Regions from separate parts of the Erythrobacter mangrovi genome, predicted to be linked through region 2. Evidence: predicted binding sites of a transcription regulator. Region 2 holds the regulator's gene; each other region holds the start of a gene.
What was found. The regulator LexA, encoded in region 2, represses DNA repair genes until DNA is damaged. The targets are predictions, from matches to a motif close to GTTCCNCNCTTGTTCT.

Region 1: the regulator LexA is predicted to act here: its motif matches at 2,481-2,496, upstream of HQR01_RS07815 (S24 family peptidase).
Region 3: the regulator LexA is predicted to act here: its motif matches at 4,642-4,657, upstream of recA (recombinase RecA).

Annotation. Positions count from the first base shown of each region.
Region 1 covers NZ_CP053921.1:1,505,443-1,513,052, reverse strand. The annotation lists gene HQR01_RS07825 (conjugal transfer protein TraG N-terminal domain-containing protein) at 1-1,800, shown strand, start outside; gene HQR01_RS07820 (hypothetical protein) at 1,805-2,014, opposite strand; gene HQR01_RS15415 (DUF6961 family protein) at 2,124-2,255, shown strand; gene HQR01_RS07815 (S24 family peptidase) at 2,559-3,194, shown strand; gene HQR01_RS07810 (MarR family winged helix-turn-helix transcriptional regulator) at 3,376-3,849, opposite strand; gene HQR01_RS07805 (alpha/beta fold hydrolase) at 3,927-4,814, shown strand; gene HQR01_RS07800 (hotdog fold thioesterase) at 4,811-5,224, shown strand; gene HQR01_RS07795 (efflux RND transporter periplasmic adaptor subunit) at 5,335-6,321, shown strand; gene HQR01_RS07790 (efflux RND transporter permease subunit) at 6,311-7,610, shown strand, end outside.
Region 2 covers NZ_CP053921.1:1,928,147-1,935,756, forward strand. The annotation lists gene HQR01_RS09855 (anthranilate synthase component II) at 1-504, shown strand, start outside; gene trpD (anthranilate phosphoribosyltransferase) at 501-1,493, shown strand; gene trpC (indole-3-glycerol phosphate synthase TrpC) at 1,498-2,283, shown strand; gene lexA (transcriptional repressor LexA) at 2,598-3,287, shown strand; gene HQR01_RS09875 (ComEC/Rec2 family competence protein) at 3,281-5,494, opposite strand; gene gltX (glutamate--tRNA ligase) at 5,523-6,956, shown strand; gene HQR01_RS09885 (citrate synthase) at 6,997-7,610, shown strand, end outside.
Region 3 covers NZ_CP053921.1:2,183,933-2,191,542, reverse strand. The annotation lists gene HQR01_RS11105 (succinylglutamate desuccinylase/aspartoacylase family protein) at 1-809, opposite strand, end outside; gene smpB (SsrA-binding protein SmpB) at 922-1,404, shown strand; gene HQR01_RS11095 (DUF2062 domain-containing protein) at 1,509-2,114, shown strand; gene HQR01_RS11090 (hybrid sensor histidine kinase/response regulator) at 2,111-4,585, shown strand; gene recA (recombinase RecA) at 4,734-5,798, shown strand; gene HQR01_RS11080 (glutathione S-transferase family protein) at 6,011-6,637, shown strand; gene HQR01_RS11075 (nucleotide sugar dehydrogenase) at 6,724-7,610, shown strand, end outside.

The DNA of each region.
Region 1 (7,610 bases), 420 kb from region 2:
TCGAGCGTCGATGTGTTCGCGCTGACCCGCGCCGATATCCAGACCGAACGGACCTATTCTTCGATCGCGCATAACGCGATGAAGTGGGTCCCGATCCTCAATGTCGTCCTGACGGTCGTATTCTACGCGCTTTTTCCGGTGCTCTTCCCACTGTTCCTGATGCCCAAGACCGGACCGATCGCGCTCAAAGGATACGTCACGGGCTTCTTCTATCTGGCAGCTTGGGGGCCGCTGTTCGTCATCCTGCACATGATCCTGATGCTCAAGGGCGCGAGCGATGTGGCGGCAGCGGGCGGCGCAAGCGGGCTCAGCCTCGCGACCTTCTCCGGCATGACCGACGTCAACAACGATATCGGGATCCTGGCCGGCTACCTCGTCGCATCGATACCGTTCCTTGCAGGCGGCGTCGCCAGGGGCGCGCTCGCAATATCGGGCCAGGCAACGAGCTACCTCAATCCGAGCCAGAACGCGGCAGAAGAGGCGGCGCGCGAAGCGAGCACCGGCAATGTTTCGCTCGGGAATACCAGCCTTGAGAACTCGAACGTGTTTTCGCGGCAGTTTGCGCAAGCCAGCCTCGCTCCCAACATTGGCTACGGCGCCGCGCAGACGCGAGCCACAAGCGAAAACGGCACCCAGACCACCGGCTTCCCTCAAGCCGAATTCGCCACCGTGCCGACCTCGAGCTATCCGTTCACCCCGACACTCGGGCAGGACTTCTCGAGCCGGCTTGCGACCATGGCGAGCCAGAGCCGCGGCCAGAGCGAGACCTTCTCGAACCTTGCCCAGCAGTCGACGAGTTCGGCTGTCACCCGCTTCAGCGAGCTACGCGATGCGTACACCCGCTCGCGCTCGAACGAGAGCGTCAGTGGCACGTCAACGAGCGACAGCATCGGCAGCGCCTTCAGCGAGGTCGACAACGCCTCGAAGACACTTCAGCAGCAATTCGGGCTGTCGCGCCGCGCGGCCGATGACATCACCGTATCTTGGTTCTTGAACGGGGATGGCGCTCTAGGACTGAAGGGAGAAAAAGGCGCTGGCTCGGCGAGCATAGGTGTTAAGGGAGGACGCAACCAGAGTTGGACCGACAGTGATATCGGGATCGCCTCCGAGGATCGCTCGCGCATCATGGGCGCGCTGAGCCAGATCTCGGACAGTCGCAGCTGGTCGAGCACGCGCGAAGGCTTCCTGCGCGAAACGAGTTCGAGTTCGGAGGCGCTGGTGTCAAGCAGCTCGGCCGGGATTACCACGTCGATCACCGAAGCGCAGAGCTATACCCGCGAAGCGCGCCGAGCCGAGGAGATCGCCAGCCGCCTCGAGAACCAGGCGAGTTGGTACGAGAGTGCCAATGCCGCAGGCACTCTCAACCTCAGCCAGGCCTATCGCGAATGGGGCATGGCGGAGATCGAGGCTAACCGGGATTACTACGGTCCGGTGCGCTTTGACGACATCGACTTCCAGATGAGCGTGCGGGGCCAGCAGCTTCAGGCGCGGTTCGTCGAAGGCTATGCGGACCAGCTCAATGCCGAGATCTCGGGCGACCTGGTCTTGCCGGCCTCTGCGTCCATCGCTCGGCCCTCGGCGAGCAGCGCCGAGAGCGTCCGGGGATCAGTGCGGCTTGACGGTGTGCCGGGAAGCCTGAGCGCCCCGTCCAGCGAACGTGAAGACATCGCCCGTGATGTCGATCGGGTGCAGCAACAGGGAGATCGACGGATCGGGACCGTGAAAGGCTACCTCGATGGCAAGACCCGCGATGCGAAGGGAGCCTCGGCCGAAGCGGCAGACGATGTTAAGGAATGGTAGGCTGCTAAAGGATGACGTCGTGCACAATTACGAACACGACAAAAGCTGCCAATGCAGCAAAAATCGCAATCAACTTGAGCCGTCCCCAAGGGTCAGCCCAAGTCTTTTTCCAGGTGTAGGAAGTGAGACGGTTCTCGGCGATGGCCCGGTCGACTTCACGAAGACCTTCCCAGTCCTGCTTGCCACCAGTGGGATTGTTGTCTGGATCGCTCATCGCTCATTCTCCTTCAGTGGTAAATCGGCGCTCTCACCTCTAAATCGTCCCAACAGATCGCTGATAAAATAGACAAGAAGCATCACGAAAGCGAGAACGCTATCTTGGCCTGCAGACTCGAAAATTTATTGCGTCGAAGATCGATCAGCTATGCGAGGACGGCGAGCAGAACGGGGCAAGACTCTGGCAGGTTGTGGTCCGTCGCTATGAGCAACTTGCCGCGCGCAAGTCCCATTCCTGATGGAACTGTTGGGATCTCCAGCCTCGACTGACTGCAGATAGGCTTCCAGCCGCTCTAGCGTTCGTCGACGCGGCCTTCGTCCTTGCCGGAGGTCGAGTACGAATCGAGGATCACCGACTGCGCGCCTGCCGAAGCGTGTAGCCGAAATATGATGATCTTTCAGATGCTTTTCGATCCGTTCCAGCAAGGTCATGACCCTTTCGCTCCGACTCGCAAATCCCTTGTGTTCCTGTTATGTTCTTAGTAAGATCATATCCGCGAGTCTAGGAAAATTCCTACGATTGAGATTCGAAGGACAGACAGATGGAACATGTCAGGGAAGAGCTCGACCGGCTGATTCTCAAGGGCGGATATGGCTACGCCTCGATATCGCGGCTGCTCGGCCGCAATCCCGCTTATGTACAACAGTTCATCAGGCGCGGCTCTCCAAGAAAGCTCGATGACGAGGATCGAAAGACGCTTGCCTGCTTCTTCGGTGTCGACGAGCAAGTGCTCGGTGGTCCGGCTAATCCGGTCACCGATGGCATGGTCGAGATCCCCGTACTCGATGTGGAGGCATCCGCCGGCTTTGGCGCGGTAGCTGCTAGTGAGACTGCACACACCCGGTTCGGGTTCGATGAGCGGTGGCTGCGGCACCTGACTTCGGCCAAGAGCGCCAGCCTGTCGATCGTCGGCGTCAAGGGTGACTCGATGGAGCCCACTCTCAGTGATGGTGACGAGGTTCTGGTCGATGCTTCAGATCACGGCTCGCGACTGCGAGACGGGATCTACGTCCTTCGTTCTGATGATACCCTCGTCGTGAAGCGGATCGCTATCAAGCCAAATGGTAGGCAGATCACCATTGCCAGCGACAATCCGGCTTACCCTACCTGGCACGACATGGATCGGTCGGAAGTTCACGTGGTGGGCCGGGTTATCTGGTTTGGCCGAGCCTTGTAGCGGCAGGACTTGGGCCGTTAGTTGACGGTCGGCTTTCGGCGCTGGTTTCGCAAAAAGCGGACCTTCCGCCTCCGACCCAATTGCGGATATAGATGGGTAATTGGAATTACCGCCATTCTTCGGCGTTGGCGTCGACTACAGCTGGTAAAGTTACCTTCTCTCGCGGCGACCGCTGGGCCCTTTAGGCATCGCCCAAATTGCGCTGCATTGCGGCCAAAGTAGACTTGAATGCCTCCAAGTCCTCGTCCTTTATTCCTGTGAGCAGGCGCGCATAGACCTGATCCGCTTCGACTCGCATTTTCGGAAGCAAGTCGATTGCAGCGGATCGCAGGTGCACCTGCCACACACGGCGGTCGTTTTTGGCGCTGCGCCGTTCGACCAAGCCCAATTCTTCTAGCCGGTCGATCGCTTGCCCGATGCTTGCCCGCTCCAGCTCCAATTGACCGGCCAATTCGGTCTGGGTCATGCCGGGTGTCCGGTAGAGATAGGCTAACGCACGCCACTGGGTGCGGGTGAGTCCAAACTGCTCGAGTGAGGAATCGAAGGTACGGCGCAATCGTCGCGTGAGCTCTTCCAACAGAAAAACCAACCGGTCTTGATCGGTCAGGAATGGCGCCGCTTTTTCATCGGGATCGTGGTCGAGCTTTGTTGCCATGCAAGGCACCTTAACACAGCATCGACTTAGATAAAGTCATTTACTGTAAATCAATTTACAATATAGTGGCTTGCGATATGGAGATTTTGACCACCAAAATTCATGGAGCGGGAGGACTCTCCCTTGCCGCAGAAGTGATTGGTGGCGACAACGCCATGCCCGTCCTGCTCGCACATGGCGGCGGGCAGACGCGCCGTGCGTGGAAGCGCGTAACAGGTGATTTGGCCGAAGCTGGCTACCGCACAATTGCGATTGATATGCGCGGTCATGGCGAGAGCGATTGGGCTGCGAGCGGAGCATACGATATTCGCGACTTCGCTTCCGATCTTGTAGCGATTGCATCAGGCATGGAGTGCAAACCAGCACTCGTTGGTGCTTCGCTGGGGGGACTGGCCGGGATCATCGCCGAGGGTTATCTCGCGCCAGACACTTTCGCTTCCCTGACCCTTGTAGACATTGCCCCGCGCATGGAGCCGGGCGGCGTGATGCGTGTGGTCGGTTTCATGGAACAGCATGTCGATACCGGCTTTTCTTCACCTGAAGAAGCGGCGGGAATCATCGCGAGGTACATGCCGCATCGCCGCAAGCGCGGGGCTGGAGAGGGACTGCGGCGCTACCTGCGCAAAAAGGATGATGGCCGCTACTACTGGCACTGGGACCCGGCCTTTATCCGTAACATCATGACCACGAAGCGAAGCGATCCGGCTCATCAGGATCGGCAATTCGATGCGCTGAGCGATGCGGCCAGTCGGCTTTCGTTACCAGTGCATCTCATTCGCGGCGGATCGAGCGATCTGGTTTCCGAAGAGGCGGTGGCGCATTTGCGCGACCTGGTCCCGAACACCGAATATTCCGACATCGCAGATGCCACGCATATGGTGGTGGGAGACGCCAACGACGCCTTTTCGGAAGCGATCCTCGATTTTCTGACCCGCCATCACTCTCCCCAAGGAACTACAGCATGAGCAAGGAGCACGGTCCAATCGATTGCGAACGTCTTGATGAGCTGTTGCGGATTGCTCCGTTTCATCAATGGCTCGGTCTGACGGTAAAATCGTATTCTAGCGAGCAGATTGAGCTCGAAATGCCGTGGCGCGAAGAGATTATCTCGAACCCGATGATCGGTTCAGCTCATGGCGGCGTGCTGGCATCGCTGATTGACCTCACAGGGCTCTACACATTGCTGTCGCAAGGTGTGACAGCGAAGGTGACAGCCGACCTGCGCGTTGATTATCATCGCCCGGCGACTTCTGGGCCCCTCATTGTGACGGGTCAGGTGGTCAAGGTCGGAAGGCAAATCTCGGTTGCCGAAAGCCGGATAGTTGGACCGGACGGCAAACTGATCGCCAGCGGCAGGGGTGCCTACATATGTTAGCGCGCGCCACCCTAACGGCTTTCTGTTTGGCTCTTGCTGCATGCTCAGGTGGCGTGGACGGAAGCGAGGCGGGGCAAGACGCGCAGTCAGGTCCGCGCAAAGTTCAGACAATGGTCGTCGAACCCGAATTGCTCGCAGAACCAGTAAAAGCATTCGGCACCATTGCAGCCAAGCAAAGCAGTTCGATCGGAGCGCTCGCAGAGGGGCCGGTTGAGCGCATTTTCGTAAAGGTCGGCGACAGGGTATCGCGGGGCCAACCACTCTTTCGTATCCGTCAGGCTGATTACCAGCGGCGCGTCGCCGAAGCGCAGGCCGCCGTCGATCTAGCTAGCGCCCGAGCGATCGAGGCAGAACGGCGCTACGAGCGCGTTATTGCGCTTGCACCTAAGGGTTTTGTATCAAACGCGCAGGTCGATGCGGTCGAAACGGAACTTGCCGTTGCACGAGCGCAAAAAACGCAGGCTCAGGCAGTGTTCGGCACCGCGCAGCAAGCGTTATCTGATACCATCACGCGAGCGCCTTACGATGGCGTTGTTACCGCTCGGTTGGTCGATGAAGGGGTCTACCTCAACAACCGCTTTTCGATGGGCGGTCAATCAGCAGCGCTCCAATTGCAGGAGCTCGGAACGGTCGCCGCCATCGTGAACGCGCCACAGGAATATGTTGACGCCTTTCGGCGAAATATGCCCGCTCGCGTCTACATCGAAGGGTTCGACGAGCCGATTGATAGCATAGTCTATATTATCAACGACCGGGTCGACCCTGAGAGCCGGATGGTCGAATTGCGGCTGCCGATTGCCAATCCAAATTATCGCATCAGCTCAGGTTTGGGGGCTCGCGCTGAAATCAACGTCCCACCCGTTTCGGCGATAATCCTCCCTCGAACCGCAATCCGTGGCGATAGTGCTGCCGCGCACGTTTTCATTGTTGAAAACGGGAAGGCACATGGGCGCGAAGTTACTTTCGAGAGCATCGATCTTGATCGGGTGCGCATTCTTTCAGGCTTGGCCGCAGGGGATGAATTGGTCCTCGATCCGCCTTCGACTTTGCGTGACGGTGAAACAGTAGAGTCCCGCCAAATGAGCGATGCAGACTGATATGTGGCTCGCTGACGTATCGATCCGGCGCCCCGTCTTCGCTACGATGCTGATCGCCTCGCTCGTGGTGCTGGGACTTGTTTCGTTCAATCGGCTCGGCGTCGACCTTTTCCCAAAGGTGGAGTTTCCATACGTTTCAGTAACGACGGCGCTTCCTGGCGCCTCGCCCGCATCCGTGGAGACCGAAGTTACCGACATTGTCGAGGAACAGCTCAATACCATTGCGGGATTGCGTCAGATGCGGTCGACCAGTGCGGAGGGTGTGAGCATCGTCAATCTCGAATTCGAACTCGAGGAAGATGCCGATGTGAAAGCGCAGGAGGTGCGCGACAAAATGTCGCGGCTTGGAGCCGATCTGCCTGCCGATTCCGAATCACCGGTCATCGAAAAGGTCGATCCCGATGCCGCGCCTATTCTCTCGGTTCTCATGTCGGGGGACATGCCCGCTCGTGACTTGACCGCTTTCGCAGACGAGGAGGTCAAGGAGCGTTTACAGCGCGTCCCCGGCGTCGGTTCAGTCGAGCTGGTCGGCGGACGCAAGCGGGAAATGCGTATCTGGCTCGATGCAGCCGCGATGCGCGCTCGCGGAGTGACTGCGGACGACGTACTCGGCGCAATTCAGCGCGAGAACTCCGAACTGCCGGGTGGTCGGTTGGTCACCGAGGGGCGCGCGCGCCAATTCGGTGTCCGCATACTCGCCGAAGCGGATAGCGCGGCAGAATTCGCGGCCATACCCATCGCCTATCGACCCAATGGCCAAACCGTTCGGATCGGCGACGTCGGGCGGGTAGAAGACTCGATTGAAGACGAGGCCAGTTATGCTCAGCTCGACGGTGAACCAGGCGTTGTTCTTGAAGTCCGCAAGCAAAGCGGTGAGAACACAGTCGCCGTCGCCGAACACATCCGCGCCGACATTGAGGAGCTGCGAGCTTCGGCACCAGAAGGCGTCACCTTCGTCATCGCGCGCGACACTTCTCGCTTCATCGAACAGGCCATCGGAGACGTGCTGTTCGACCTGTTAATTGCCGTGGTTCTGGTGGTCGCGGTGACATTCCTTTTCCTTCTCAGTTGGCGCGCTACGATCATAGTATTGCTGGCGATCCCCACTTCGATAGTCGCAAGCTTCATTGCCTTTGCGGCGTTCGATTTCACGATCAACATGGTCACTTTGTTAGCGCTGACGGTCGCTATCGGCCTGCTGGTCGATGACGCGATCGTCGTCGTCGAAGCAGTTCAAAATGATGTCGATGAAGGTGCTGACGCAACTGGAGCGGCTCACGCAGCCACTA
Region 2 (7,610 bases):
GCCATTTCTGCCGGGCAGGCGATCACCAGCGGCGCGGCCGGCTTCCTGATCTCGCCCGGCCCGTGCACCCCCAACGAGGCTGGCGTCAGTCTCGACCTCGTGGCGGCATGCGCGGATGCAGGCAAACCCCTGCTCGGCGTGTGCCTGGGCCACCAGTCGATCGGCCAGCACTTTGGCGGCAATGTGGTGCGCGGCGGGCTGATGCATGGCAAGACGTCACCGGTCACGCATGACGGCAGTGGTGTCTTTGCCGGATTACCGTCACCCTTTACCGCGACCCGCTACCATTCGCTGGTGGTTGAGGAGATTCCCGACAGTCTCGTGGTCAATGCCACCAGCGATACACCCGGCCTCGACGGCAGCAGCGTGATGGGGTTCCGCCATCGTGAATTGCCAATCCACGGCGTGCAATTCCACCCCGAGAGCATCGCGACCGAGCACGGCCATGCCCTGCTCGCCAACTTCCTTGCCTTGTGCGGGATCGACGCGAAGCTTCCCGCATGAAGACGCTACCCGCATCGGAACCCCATCTGAGCGAAGCCGAGGCCGAGGAGGTTTTTGGCTGGATCCTTGATGGCGAGACCAGCGACGAGGAAATCGCCCGCTTCCTGCTGGCAATAACCGAGCGCAGCGAGACTGCGGAAGAAATTGCAGGTGCCGCACGCGCGCTGCGGGCTCGCTATATTCCCGTGGCCGGGCCTGAAAACGCCATAGATGTCTGCGGCACCGGCGGCGACGGGCACCACACGCTCAACGTTTCGACCGCGGTCGGTCTGGTGGTAGCCGCCTGTGGCATTCCGGTTGCGCGTCACGGCAACCGCGCAATTTCATCGCTGGCGGGCGTGGCCGATACGTTAGAAGTCTTGGGACTCGACATGGTCGCTGCCGGACGGACGGCGGAAAAGACGCTCGCGGAAATCGGCATCTGCTTCCTGTTTGCGCCAAACCACCATCCAGCGATGGGGCGTATCCAGCCCATCCGGAAGAAGCTGGGTCGCCGGACAATCTTCAACCTTATGGGACCGCTTGCTAATCCGGTGGGAATCAAGCGACAGCTGATCGGCATTGCCCGGCCCGCATATGTCTCGATTTACGGCGACGCGACCGCGCGATTGGGTACCAAGCGTACCTTCATCGTCTCTGGTGACGAGGGGCTGGACGAACTGAGCCTGGCGGGCGGAAATGAAATGGCCGACGTCACCGGGCACGATTTCGAGATGAAGAGGGTGGATGCGGGCATAGCCGGGATCGGGCATGCGCCCCTCGAGGCGATACGTGGCGGCGATTCGCGACATAACGCACAGGCACTCACCGCACTGCTTGCTGGTGAAAGCGGTCCCTATCGCGATACGGTGAGATTCAATTCGGCGGCCGCGCTACTGGTTGCCGGTGCCACCGAAAGTTGGGAGAGCGGCGCGGCGATGGCTGGCGAAGCTATCGACAGCGGCAAGGCTGCCAAGCTGCTGGCCGACTGGATTGAAATGGCGAAGTGAAACGATGAACAAGCTGGTCGAGATCTGCGCCACCAAGCGCGATGAAGTCGCTGCGCGCAAGACTGCTCGTTCGCTGGGCGATCTTGAAGCGCTGGCCGCTGAACAGGGTGCGCCGCGTGGATTTCGTGCTGCGCTGGAGCGCGCGCAGGCAGGGGGTTACGGCCTGATTGCTGAAGTGAAGAAAGCTTCGCCTTCCAAGGGATTGATCAGAGAGGACTTTCGCCCTTCTCAGCATGCCCGTGATTATGCCATCGGCGGGGCTGCGTGTCTTTCGGTACTGACCGATGCCCCTTATTTCCAGGGCCACGAGGACTTCCTGATCGAAGCCCGGGCGGCCTGCGACCTGCCCGTCCTGCGCAAGGACTTCATGGTCGACCCGTGGCAGGTTGCCGAAGCGCGTGCCATCGGTGCCGATGCTATCCTGATCATCGTTGCCGCGCTCGAGGATGCGCAGATGGCAGAAATCGAAGCGGCAGCGATGGAGCACGGGATGGACGTGCTGGTCGAAGTGCATGACGAAGCCGAAATGGAACGTGCCGCGCGCCTTCGCTCGCGCCTGATCGGGGTAAACAATCGCGACCTCCGCACTTTCGTCACCGATCTGGCCACGACGGAACGCCTTGCGCCGCTTGCGCCGCAAGGGGCCCTGCTGGTCGGCGAAAGCGGCATTGCCTCCCATGCCGATTGCCAGCGCCTTGCCTTGGCAGGGGTGCGCAGTTTCCTTGTCGGTGAGAGCCTGATGCGGCAGGCCGACGTCGCGTCGGCTACCCGTACACTTCTGCGGGGATGATCCTGTCCTACAGGTCCGCCGGGCGCTAACTTGGCGGCATGCGTGCACCATTTCCCTTCAAGCTTGCGAATGAACTTGTCGCTCGAGCTGGAGGCAATTTTTTGGATTCAGGACTGTGTTCCATCTGTTCCACGGTTCAGGCCCGTAGCTGAGAGTCTGAACATGACCGACGCGCAATCTGGACCGAATGGAGAACACCTGTTCCACAGGAAAAGCGTAAAAGTGGCGGGATTGCTTGACTTACGAATCATGGTTGCCTAATTGTTCCTTATTCGTTCACGGGTTGTGAACAGCGGCACGGGAGTATCGCACCAATGCTGACGGCCAAGCAGCACGAGCTGATCCGCTTCATCCAGCAAAAGCTGGAAGAGACCGGCATTTCACCCAGTTTTGAAGAAATGAAGGAAGCGCTCGACCTCAAGAGCAAGTCGGGCGTTCACCGCCTGATTTCGGCGCTGGAAGAGCGCGGTTTCATTCGGCGCTTGCCCAATCGTGCTCGCGCGCTTGAAGTAGTCAAGCTGCCTGAAGATGCCGTAACCGGCGGAGCCCGGCCGCGTGCAGCCAATGACGCCGTGTCGGCAGCAATTGCTCCGAAGGCGATCGCGCCCGAACCGGCCAATGACATCATCCAGGTGCCGCTGCATGGGCGCATTGCCGCCGGCGCTCCGATCGAAGCGATCGAGGGTCAGTCTAGCATGCCTGTCCCGGCCGCCCTGCTCGGCCCGGGCGAGCACTATGCGCTCGAAGTGTCGGGCGATTCGATGATCGAAGCGGGTATCTTCGACGGCGATTTCGCGCTGGTGAAGCGGACCGAAACCGCACGCGACGGCGAAATCGTGGTCGCGCTGGTCGACAATGAGGAAGCGACTCTCAAGTACTTGCGGCGTGAGGCTGGTCGGATACGGCTTGATCCCGCCAATGGCGCTTACGAACCGCAAATCTACGAGCCGCACCGGGTCAAGGTGCAAGGCAAGCTGGCGGGACTGTTGCGCCGCTATCACTGAGTGGATGGTGGCGCTCTGCGGGGCCGATCTTCGCGTGGCCGCCACCAGCCATGCTCACCCTGCGTTCGGGCTACCGTGTCGATGCGGCCCGAGGCAAGATAGAGCGCAACACCGCCTTCACGCTGGAGGAATCGACGATCGAGCCTGAGCCATGCGGGGCGGCACGCACGAGGCAAGTATCGATCGGAGATCACGATATCTGCCTTCTCGCACGCTGCAGCGAGCGCCCGCTCCTCAACGAGGTTACGACTGCGCGAAACCAGCAGGCGCCAAGTCCTCCCTCCACGATCAAGCTCCAGCGCGCAAAAGTCATCGCTGCATCGCGCGCCCGACCATTCAGCCAGCGCCTGTGGCTCGGTTCCGCTTGCGGCGATCTCCAGCAAGCTGTCCTGGGCATATCCGCCCTCGCTTTGGCGGAGCACCAGCACCTGATCGCCCTCCCCGACTATCGCGAAGTCACGACCATCGCGCGTGACAAGGATGTCGGGCACAGGTGCGCTCAGCATCCACACCGTTGCGGCAATGGCTGGGACCAGGCCCCAAAGTCGTTGAGTGCCGTGCCACAGGGCGAGCCACAGCCCGCCACCTACGAACAGCAGCAGAGCCGCCGGGGGAACCGGAGGTGCGAGCTTGACTGCCCCGGGCAAGCCCGCGGCGAAGTGGGCCAAGTCGAGCAGCAGCTCGAGCGAATGCCCGGCCAGCCACCAAAAGGGCGCGCCCATTCCTACCATGTCGAACGCCATGGCCAGGGCCAAGAGCGGCATCGATACGAAGGTCACCAGAGGTATCGCAACTAGGTTCGCCAAGGCACCATACACGCCGGCCCGATGGAAGTGGAACAGCACGATCGGCATCAGCGCGATCTCGATCACCAAACCGGTAAGGAACAGAACTGCGAGCCGCCGCCCAAGGCGGGATGTCCACCCCTCCTCTCGCGGTGCAAGGAATTCGCGCACCGGCTTCGCGCCATGTAGCGCGACGATCGCCAGCACGGCGGCAAAGCTCATCTGGAAACTCGGTCCAATCAGCGACTCCGGCCACAACAGCAAGACGAGCATGGCCGCCACCGCGACCATGCGCATCGACAGCGGTTCACGTCCCAGCGCCAGTGCCAGCAACACGAGAACCGCGCCGATACAGCTGCGGATTGTGGGGACTTCGGCCCCAGTAAGCAGCGTATAACCGATCCCCGCCAATGCCGCTGCTCCTGCAGCAACCAGCGGCAAACGCACGCGCAACGCAAACCAGGGCCAACAAGCCAGCAGCTTGAGCGTCAGGAGATAGGTCGCCGCGATGATGGCACTGACATGCAGTCCGCTGATCGACAGCAAGTGCGTCAGTCCGGCGTCGCGCATGGCTTCCTCGTCAGCGCTCGGAATTGCCCCGCGATCGCCGCTCGCCAATGTCGCTGCGATGGCACCTGGCGCTCCGTCGAGCCGGCTCCGCACATAGGACGACAGATCGCGCTGGACCCGAGCGAGGCGGCCCTCATTTTGCTTAGGTGGTTCCAGAACCTCGACCGTCCCAGCAACCGCGCCGGTCGCAGACAGCCCTTCGAACCAGGCCCTTCGCGCGAAGTTGTACGCTCCCGGTACAATCGGAGGTGCGGGAGGCAGCAAACGCACCGAAAGCCGGACTCGTGCCCCTTCACGCAAGTTCTCGGCGTCCTGATCAAGCGGTAGGTTGACCCGATATGCGACTGCGCGGCCCGCCACTACATCACGCGCAGCTAGGGTAAGGCGTATGCGCCCTTCCGTAGGCTGCTCTTGTCGCTCCAGGATACGCGCATCGAGCCGCTCGAAACGCGGGGCAGGAATGGGCTCGGCACCCACGATTTCGGAGCGCGCCCATACCACCGCAACACCCAGGGCTATAGTCAACGACACTGCAATGGCGGCTACCATCACATACGAGCGTTCGTTCCGCCCGCGCCAAATCGCAGCAGCCGATAATGCGAGGAGCAGAAATGCGCCCATTGCTGCAAGCCACTGCCAAGGACTCCCAAGCCCGAACCAAAGGGCAATGCCCGCAGCCAGTGCCACCGCCAACCAAGGCCCACGATCGAATTCCGATCCTGCAAGCAGGCGCTCGATCCGGTCCGTGAATCTGGACAAGAGGCCGCGCATGCGCCAAGGGCGCCGCACTGCGTCGCGGGCAGTGCCGCCCGCCTCCCCCAATGGTACAAGAGGCGTCCCTTGCGTCGCCATGTAAGTGTTTGAAAGGAAGCGAGAGACAATGGCAAGCGATAGTGTGAGCACCGCTGCTTCGCCATCCGGGACGGTCGTCACCCGCTTCGCCCCCTCACCCACGGGTTATCTCCATATCGGCGGGGCGCGCACGGCGTTGTTCAACTGGCTATACGCGCGCCATCACGGCGGTCGCGTGCTGCTCCGCATCGAGGATACCGATCGCAAGCGCAGCACGCAGGATGCGATCGACAAGATCATCGACGGACTCGCCTGGCTTGGCCTCGATTTCGACGAAGCACCCGTATTCCAGTCTGATCGCGCTGAGCGCCACGCTGAAGTCGCCCGTCAGCTGCTCGCAGCGGGCCATGCCTACAAGTGCTTCGCCACCCAGGAAGAACTCGAAGAGATGCGCGAAGCGCAGCGTGCGGCAAAGCAGCCCTTGCGCTACGATCGCCGTTGGCGTGACCGAGATCCGTCCGAGGCGCCTGAAGGCGCGCCCTACGTGATCCGGCTCAAGGTTCCGGTCGAAGGCGCAACCACGATCGAAGATGCGGTCCAAGGCAGCATCACCGTCCAGAACTCCGAGATTGACGATTACATCATCCTGCGTTCGGACGGCACGCCGACCTACATGCTCGCGGTAGTAGTCGACGACCACGACATGGGCGTGACCCACATCATCCGTGGTGACGATCACATCAACAATGCCTTCCGACAGCTGCCGATCATCCGTGCAATGAACGAGATCGAGGGCAACTGGCCCGATCCGGTCTATGCGCATGTCCCCCTGATCCACGGCGCCGACGGGGCGAAGATGTCTAAGCGACATGGAGCGGTCGGGGTCGAGGCCTATCGCGACGAGGAAGGCATTCTCCCAGAGGCGCTGGTCAACTATCTGCTCCGACTCGGTTGGGGGTATGGCGATCGCGAGGAAATCAGCCGAGAGGAAGCGATCCAACTGTTCGATCTCGATGGGGTCGGCAAAGGCCCGGCACGCTTCGACATCAAGAAGCTCCAGAATCTCAACGGCCACTATATCCGCGAAGCAGACGATGCACGATTGGCTGCACTCGTAGCCGAGCGCATTGGTTCCGATGCAGATGTTGCGCTGCTGACGAAGGCAATGCCTGTCCTTAAAGTTCGCGCCAAGTCCGTCAATGAACTCGTTGAAGGTGCTGCGTTTCTCTCCGCAAAGCGTCCGCTCGAAATGAGCGAAAAGGCAGGCGCATTGCTCGACGATGAAGCGCGCCAGCGACTGGGTGAACTGTCCAAAATGCTGCAACTGCAAAATGACTGGACAATCGAGGCTCTCGAAGCCACTACGAAATCGTATGCCGAGAACCTTGGGGTTGGGCTCGGTAAGCTCGCGCAACCGATGCGTGCAGCACTCACCGGTACGACCACGTCGCCCGGTATTTTCGATGTGCTGGTCCTGTTGGGAAAGGAAGAGGCGCTCGCTCGTATCGACGCGCAAGCCTGACCTTCCCCGGGAACCGCAAAAGACGTTTGAGGAGACAAGTGTGGCCGACAATCAGGCAACTCTCGATCTGGGTGGCAAGACCCAGGAATTCCCCGTCCTGAAAGGGAGCGTCGGTCCCGATGTGATCGACATTCGTAAGCTTTATGGTGCGACCGGGGCGTTCACCTACGATCCCGGCTACAAGTCGACCGCGAGCTGCGAGAGCGCCCTCACCTACATTGACGGTGAAGAAGGCATCCTGCTTCACCGCGGCTACCCTATCGGCCAGCTGGCCGAGCATTCGAGCTTCATGGAGGTCAGCTATCTGCTGCTGAACGGCGAACTGCCGACGCAGGAAGAGCTCGACGATTTCACGTACACAATTACCCGCCACACCATGGTGCACGAACAGCTGCGGAGCTTCTACCAGGGCTTCCGTCGCGATGCGCACCCGATGGCGATCATGTGCGGCGTGGTGGGCGCGCTTTCGGCCTTCTACCACGACAGCACCGACATCGCAGATCCCGAACAGCGCAAGATCGCCAGCCATCGCCTGCTGGCGAAGATGCCGACGATCGCGGCGATGGCCTACAAATATTCGGTCGGTCAACCGTTCCTGCAGCCGAAAAACTCGCTCAGCTACACCGGCAACTTTCTGCGCATGACCTTCGGCGT
Region 3 (7,610 bases), 260 kb from region 2:
CCCGACTTGCGGTGGCGATGCGTCACCCCGCCGCGTGGGGCACGCACCCAGCTCGACTTGTTGGCGCGCGCAGGAATGCCGACGCTGGTCAGGCCATCGTCTGCCTCGATCATCCCGATATGGGCTAGTACGCGGGTGACCCCGCTGACTCCGATGTCGATCGACAGGCGATCGAACCGCAGCGCTTCGCCAGCCTCCAGCAGCAGGATCGGCGTGTCGCGTTCGGCCGCCAGTTCGCGCATCGAACCGTCGCGCAAGGGGCTCTCGATGATGACCGGCGCCCCGAAGGCCATGGCCAGTTCGACCAGATAGGGGTCGCCAGAAGCGATGCGGACTTGCGGCAGGTTGTAGCGATGAACTGCTGCCGAGTGGATATCGATGCCGAGCGAGCATCGTTCGATCACGTTCTCGAGGAAACAATTGGCAAGCTGCGCGGCAAGCGAACCGCGCTTGCTGCCCGGGAAGCTGCGATTGAGGTCGCGCCGGTCGGGCAGGTAGCGCGTATGGGCCAGGAAACCGAAGATGTTCACCGCCGGGGCGAGGATGACGGTGCCCGCCAGGCGAAGCGGGTCGATCGTTTGCGCCAGCTGCTGGATGATCGCCGTACCGACGATCTCGTCGCCATGTACTGCGGCGGAAACGAAGATGGCCGGTCCGGGCTCCTTGCCGTGCAGGACGCGCAACGAAAGCTTCGCCGAAAAGCCCCCGACCTGCTGGCTGACCGGGATCGCAAGGTCGGCCGTGGTGCCGGGTGCGATCACTATGTCCTGAATCGCAAACGCTTCCGCGTTCGATCGGCCTTCGTCCATGGCCTCGGTCCCTCGGCTTCCCGGCCTATCTGCGCGCCGTAGGGAGAATGGCAAGCGAATTTGCGTGGGCGGCTTTCAATCCCATTCGCCAACGCCTACATGCGCCCACCTTATGGCCCGTCCGAAACCCGCCACTTTCGACAAGCAGAAGACCGTCGCCGAGAATCGGCGCGCGCGGTACGATTATTTCATCGAAGACAAGTTCGAGGCCGGCCTTGCCTTGCAAGGCACCGAGGTAAAGGCACTGCGTGCGGGCGAGGCGAGCATTGCCGAAAGCTACGCCGAAGTGCGCAATGGCGAAGTCTGGCTGATCAACGCCAACATACCGGAGTATACGCACGGAAACCGGCTCAACCACGAACCGCGCCGGCCGCGCAAACTGTTGCTCCATGCGCGCGAGATCGAGAAGCTGTTCGGCGCCGTCGAGCGCAAGGGCATGACGCTGATCCCGCTGTCGATCTATTTCAACGCGACCGGTCGAGCCAAGGTTGAGCTCGGCCTGGCCAAGGGCAAGCAGGCGCAGGACAAGCGCCAGACGATCAAGGATCGCGACTGGCAGCGCGACAAGGCGCGTCTGATGCGCGAACGCGGCTGACATTCAACGCGGATCCGGTCGACAGCTATGGTGAATTCGTCGCACAGGCCTATCGCGCGCCCCTTGCACTCGCCAAGGAGGCGGCGCATTTCAAGGTTGTGGCAATGAGCAAGCGCAGATCCAAGACCTTTCTTGCGGACTGGTTCCGCGTGCGCATGCCGACGCGCGAAGAAATGGCTGAAAATCGCTATTTGCGACCGATCGCGCACCGATTCCTCACTCCGGAACTGTGGCGCTTCACGCGCCGTTCCGTACCTCGCGGGGTGGCACTCGGCGTGTTCGCTGGCTTCATCATTCCGGTGGGGCAGATTTTCCTGGCCGCCTTCATGGCCTTGCCGGCGCGTGCAAACGTGCCCTTGGCGGCGTTGGTGACCTTTATCACGAACCCCTTCACCCTGCCATTCTGGGCCTATGTGGCGAACCGCGTCGGCGCGTTCATTCTCAAGGTCGATATGGGAATGACTGGGGGCGCGGCGCAAAATGAGATCGCCAGCGGTCGCTGGGCCTGGTTCGTCGGCATGTTCGAAGGCGTTGGCATCACGCTGTTGGTGACCGTCTTCGGGTTTATCGTACTTGCCATCATCGGGGCGGCCCTGGGCTACTTGCTTTCGGGCGTCATCTGGCGCTTTCTCGTCGCGGCGAAGCGGCGCAGGCGCCTCAAGGCGATGGAGCGGCGCCTGGATGCGCGCCTCGCCGGGGAGATGGAATGAACGCGCATGAGGATAATCCGGTCGGGCGGTTGCCGCCGTTGCCGCTGGTCCTCGGGATTGCCATCGCCTGCCTCGCATCGATCGGGATCGTCTGGCTAGTCGGGCAGGAAACCGTTGTTGCGTTGGCCTATGGCGGGGCGCTGATCGCGGTCTTGCTGATGCTGCTGCTGATGGCTCGCTTGCGTGCAGCACCAGAGGAAGCCGAACTGGCCCAGCCCGACTGGACGGTCACCGCTGCGGCGATCGAGAATCGACGTCGCGCGATTGCCGTTACCGATCGCGCCAATCGGCTGGCCTGCGCCAATACAAGTTACGAAGATTGGTTCCACGGTGCGCGTCCGCCGCTCGAACTGCCGTTCGACACTGCGTCGCGCGAACTGATGGCCACCTCGGCGCGCGAGGCCTGGCGCGACGGTGCCGCCGAGGTTGCGATGCTGTCCACAGAGGAGGGTGATCGGAACTTCAGTCTGACGGTCGATCGGGCGGGGCGGGGCGAAGACTACCTCGTCTGGCGTTTTTCCGAGATCGTCCATCAGCGCAGCTATGACGGTCTGGCAGAGCGCATCGCCGGCTCGCTGGGTGAGGTCATGTCGCGCGCCGGGATCGAGTTGGCGCTGGTTGCGCCCGACGGGATTGTGCAGGCCGGTAGTCCGGGCCTTTCGGAACGGGCCACCGGGAGCAAGGAGAACTCGCTCACCGGGATGGAGTTCGTCCAGCTGCTGCGGACCGACGATCGCGATCGCATCTTCTTCGCCCGGGAGGGGCAGCATGGCTCTCCGCAAACACTGGTCCATGTGCCGCTGGACCAGCCGGGTGTTCCGCGCACCAGGGATGCCGACGAAGCGCCATCGCTGATGATGCTGATCGACAGCACGGTGGGTATCGGCGGGGGGCGCGACAGCGGCGGAAAGGCGGCAATTCCACAGCTCGAGGCCCTGCTTTCGGCACTACCGCTGGGGCTGGCGCTAACCGATCGCGACGGCCGTTTTCTCTTCGCCAACAAGGCGTTCCTGCGTGCGGTGGAGCGCGAAGGGGCAGGGCTGCCGCAGTTTCCGTCCGACCTTGTCGTGCGCGAAGACAAGGCGGCGATGGCGGATACCGTGCGGCGCTTTGCCAAGGGCGCAACCTCCAGCGGCGATATGGCGGTCCGCCTGGCCGGCGACAAGGAGGAACCTGTCTCGATCGGGCTCGCCGGGATTCGCGGCCTGGGCGATGCGGCCGTCCTGCTCTCGATCTCGGACTCGACCGAGGAGAAGCGCCTGCGCCGCCAGGTTGCGCAAGCCACCAAGATGCAGGCGGTCGGCCAGCTTGCGGGCGGTGTCGCGCACGACTTCAACAACGTGCTGACCGCGATCATCGGCTATTGCGATCTCATGCTGCTGCGCCACACGCCGGGCGACAGCGATTACGACGACATCCAGCAAATCAGGGCGAACTCGAACCGCGCGGCATCGCTGACACGGCAACTGCTGGCCTTCAGCCGCCAGCAGACCCTGCGCCCGGTTGTGCTGCAGCTGCCCGACGTGGTCAGCGAAGTCAGCCAGCTGCTTAAGCGACTGATGGGCGACAAGATCGAGTTCTCGGTCCGTCACGACCGCGAGCTGGGGCCAGTCCGGGCGGATCCGCAGCAGCTCGAACAGGTGATCATCAATCTGGCCGTGAATGCGCGCGATGCGATGCAGGCCCACGCGGCGAAGACTGGGAAGCAGGACTGGAAGGGCCGCCTGATGCTCGCGACGCGCCGCGTCTCGGCGCGCGACGTGCGCAAGATGGGCATCGATATCATGCCTGCCGACGACTACACGGTACTCATCATCCAGGATACCGGCGGCGGCATCCCCGAAGAGAACCTCAACAAGATCTTCGAGCCCTTCTTTACCACCAAGGAGCAGGGCAAGGGGACCGGGCTGGGGCTGTCGACGGTCTATGGTATCGTCAAGCAATCGAACGGCTTCATCTTCGCCGACAACGTCCGCGGTCCGGACGGCGCGCCGGCGGGGGCCCGCTTCACCGTCTACCTGCCCGTGCACAAGGGCGAGATGCCGATCGCGGTGCGACCCGAAGAACCGGAAGAGCAGAAGGCAAGCGACTGGTCGGCTGGCGGCAAGTTGCTGCTGGTCGAAGACGAGGATACGGTGCGTGCGGTGGCCGAACGGGCACTCGTCCGAGCAGGTTATTCGGTGACCACGGCGTGCGATGGCGAGGAAGGGCTTGCCGCAATCGCCAATGGCAAGACCGAGTTCGACCTGATTGTCTCGGACGTCGTGATGCCGGCAATGGATGGCCCTGCCATGGTCAGGGCTATCCGCAAGGTGAAGCCCAAGCTGCCTATCCTGTTCATGTCGGGCTATGCCGAAGAACAGCTTCGCAATGAAATCGATATCGAGAACATGCACTTCATCCCGAAGCCGTTCAGCGTACAACAGATCAACGCGAAGGTTGCCGAAGTGCTTGCTGAACAGCGCGGCTGACGGCGTCTCTCGTTCGCATATCAATAGTGACTGGAACAAAACGGGAAAAAAATTTCGTTCCGCTCTTGTTCTCGTGGAACAAAGCCGATACACACATCTACAGTTGAAGAGTCAAAGGGGGCTCTTTGCAAGTGCAGGAGGTGGTGCCATGGCGGCCAGTCTGAAGCTCGTAGAAGGAAAACAAGTGGACGCAGACCGTCAGAAGGCGCTCGACGCCGCACTCGCGCAGATCGACCGTGCATTCGGCAAGGGTTCGGCGATGAAGCTGGGCCAGAAGCAAACGATGCAGGTCGAAACGATTTCGACCGGCTCGCTCGGGCTCGATATTGCGCTGGGCGTGGGTGGCCTTCCCAAGGGTCGCGTGATCGAGGTCTATGGCCCCGAAAGTTCGGGCAAGACCACCCTGGCGTTGCATGTGATTGCCGAAGCCCAGAAGAACGGTGGTACGGCGGCATTCGTCGATGCCGAGCATGCGCTCGATCCTGTCTATGCCAAGAAGCTCGGTGTCGACATCGATGAACTGATCGTTTCGCAGCCCGATACGGGCGAGCAGGCGCTGGAAATCACCGACACACTGGTCCGTTCGAACGCGATCGACGTGCTGGTGGTCGACTCGGTTGCCGCACTGGTGCCGCGCGCCGAGATCGAAGGCGAGATGGGCGACAGCCACGTCGGCCTGCAGGCGCGCCTGATGTCGCAGTCGCTGCGCAAGCTGACCGGCTCGATTAATCGCAGCAAGTGCATGGTGATCTTCATCAACCAGCTGCGCATGAAGATTGGTGTGATGTACGGTAATCCGGAAACCACCACCGGCGGCAACGCGCTCAAGTTTTACGCCTCGGTGCGCCTCGACATTCGCCGCACCGGGCAGATCAAGGACCGCGACGACATCATCGGCAACACTACCCGCGTGAAAGTGGTCAAGAACAAGGTCGCCCCGCCATTCAAGCAGGTCGAATTCGACATCATGTATGGTGAAGGCATTTCGAAGATCGGCGAAATCCTCGACCTTGGCGTGAAGGCCGGCGTGGTCGAGAAGTCGGGAAGCTGGTTCAGCTATGACAGTGTCCGGATTGGCCAGGGACGCGAGAACGCCAAGACCTTCCTCAAGGAAAATCCCGAGATGTGCGCCAAGTTGGAAGCCGCAATCCGCGGCCGCACCGACGAGGTGGCCGAGGAGATGATGGCCGGTCCGGACGCGGACGAGGACTGATTCCCCTCAAGCGGGAGCGCGCCGACCACCCCCCGGACGGCGACATGGCCGGAACTGTCCCCCGGCGCTCCCGAACGAACGGAAAGCCGGTGCGCTCCGAATGGAACGCACCGGCTTTTCCGTTTGTGCTGGCGCTGGCCGCGGCCGGGCCTCTCGCCTAAGTCTCTTTCCCGAATCGTCCGGCCATTCGTTCCGGACGCAGGAGAGAATCTATGACGATCACCGTGCACCACCTCAACAACAGCCGATCGCAGCGCATCCTATGGCTGCTTGAGGAGCTCGGTGCCGATTATGAGATCGTCCACTACCAGCGGGATGCTGAGACCAACCTTGCACCAGCCGACTTGAAAGGCCCCCACCCGCTGGGCAAGTCACCCCTGATCGAGGATGCAGGCCTGCGTGTCGCCGAGAGCGGGGCGATCATCCAATATCTCTGCGAACGTCATGGTGGAGGCGACTGGCTTCCCGCCGCCGACAGCGAAGATCATGTGCGCCATCTTGAATGGATGCAGTTCGGCGAGAGCAGCTTTTTCGTGCCGGTCATGCTCAAGCTCATGACCGCACGCCTCGGTGAAGCAGCAGCACCCATTACGCCGCGGATCGACGAACAGTTCGCCGCGCATGTCGCATTCATGGAGGGTGGCCTGAACGACGGTGGCCACTTCGTTGGCGACAGCTGGACCGCCGCCGATGTGCTGATGAGCTTCCCGGCTGAGATTGCGGTGATGCAGGGCTTCGCCGAGCGTTGCCCCAAGACCGTGGGCTTCGTCGAAGCGATCCACGCGCGCCCCGCCTGGCAGAGGGCTCGCGAACGAGGTGGACCGTACTTTGTCTGGTAAACCGGGCTTGCATTTAAGGGGACAGGTCGACACAAGGCCGCGCCTTGACCCGCCAGGGCAAGAAGGCGAACAATACGGAAAGTTTGATGAAGATTGCAGTTTTCGGCCTGGGCTATGTCGGCCTATCCAACGCCATCATGCTTTCGCAGCACAACACAGTGGTTGGTTGTGATGTTTCGTCGGCGCGGGTTGCGTTGCTGGCGGACAGGGTCTCGCCCATCAAGGACGATCTGATCGAGGAGTACCTGCGCCGCGACGATCTGGACCTGACGTTCACCACCGACTTCGCCACCGCGATCGAAGGCGCCGAGTTTGCGATAGTCGCTGTCCCGACCAATTACGATGTCGAGAGCAATTTCTTCGACACGTCCGCCGTCGATAGCGTGATCGGACAGGTCCTCGCCAGCAACGACCTGACGACGGTCGTGATCAAGTCGACGGTACCGGTGGGTTATGTTACGCAGGCCCGTCAGCGCTTTGCGAGCGATCGCATCCTGTTCAGCCCCGAATTCCTGCGTGAGGGCAAGGCGCTCTACGATAATTTGCACCCGTCGCGCATCATAGTCGGCGAGCGCTCGGAACGCGCCCAGCGCTTTGCGGACCTGCTGCTCGAGCCGACACTTGACGGGGATGTGCCGGTTCTCCTGACAGACGCGGACGAGGCCGAGGCGATCAAGCTCTTCGCCAATACCTACCTCGCCATGCGCGTAGCCTTCTTCAACGAGCTCGACAGTTACGCGCTCTCACGCGGGCTCGATACGCGCCAGATCATCGAGGGAGTCGGACTCGATCCGCGCATCGGCTCGCATTACAACAATCCCTCGTTCGGATATGGCGGCTACTGCCTGCCGAAAGACACCAAGCAGTTGCTCGCCAATTACTCCGAGGTGCCGCAGAACCTCATCCGCGCGATCGTCGATGCCAACCGAACCCGCAAGGACTACCTCGCCGACCGGATCATCGCGATGCAGCC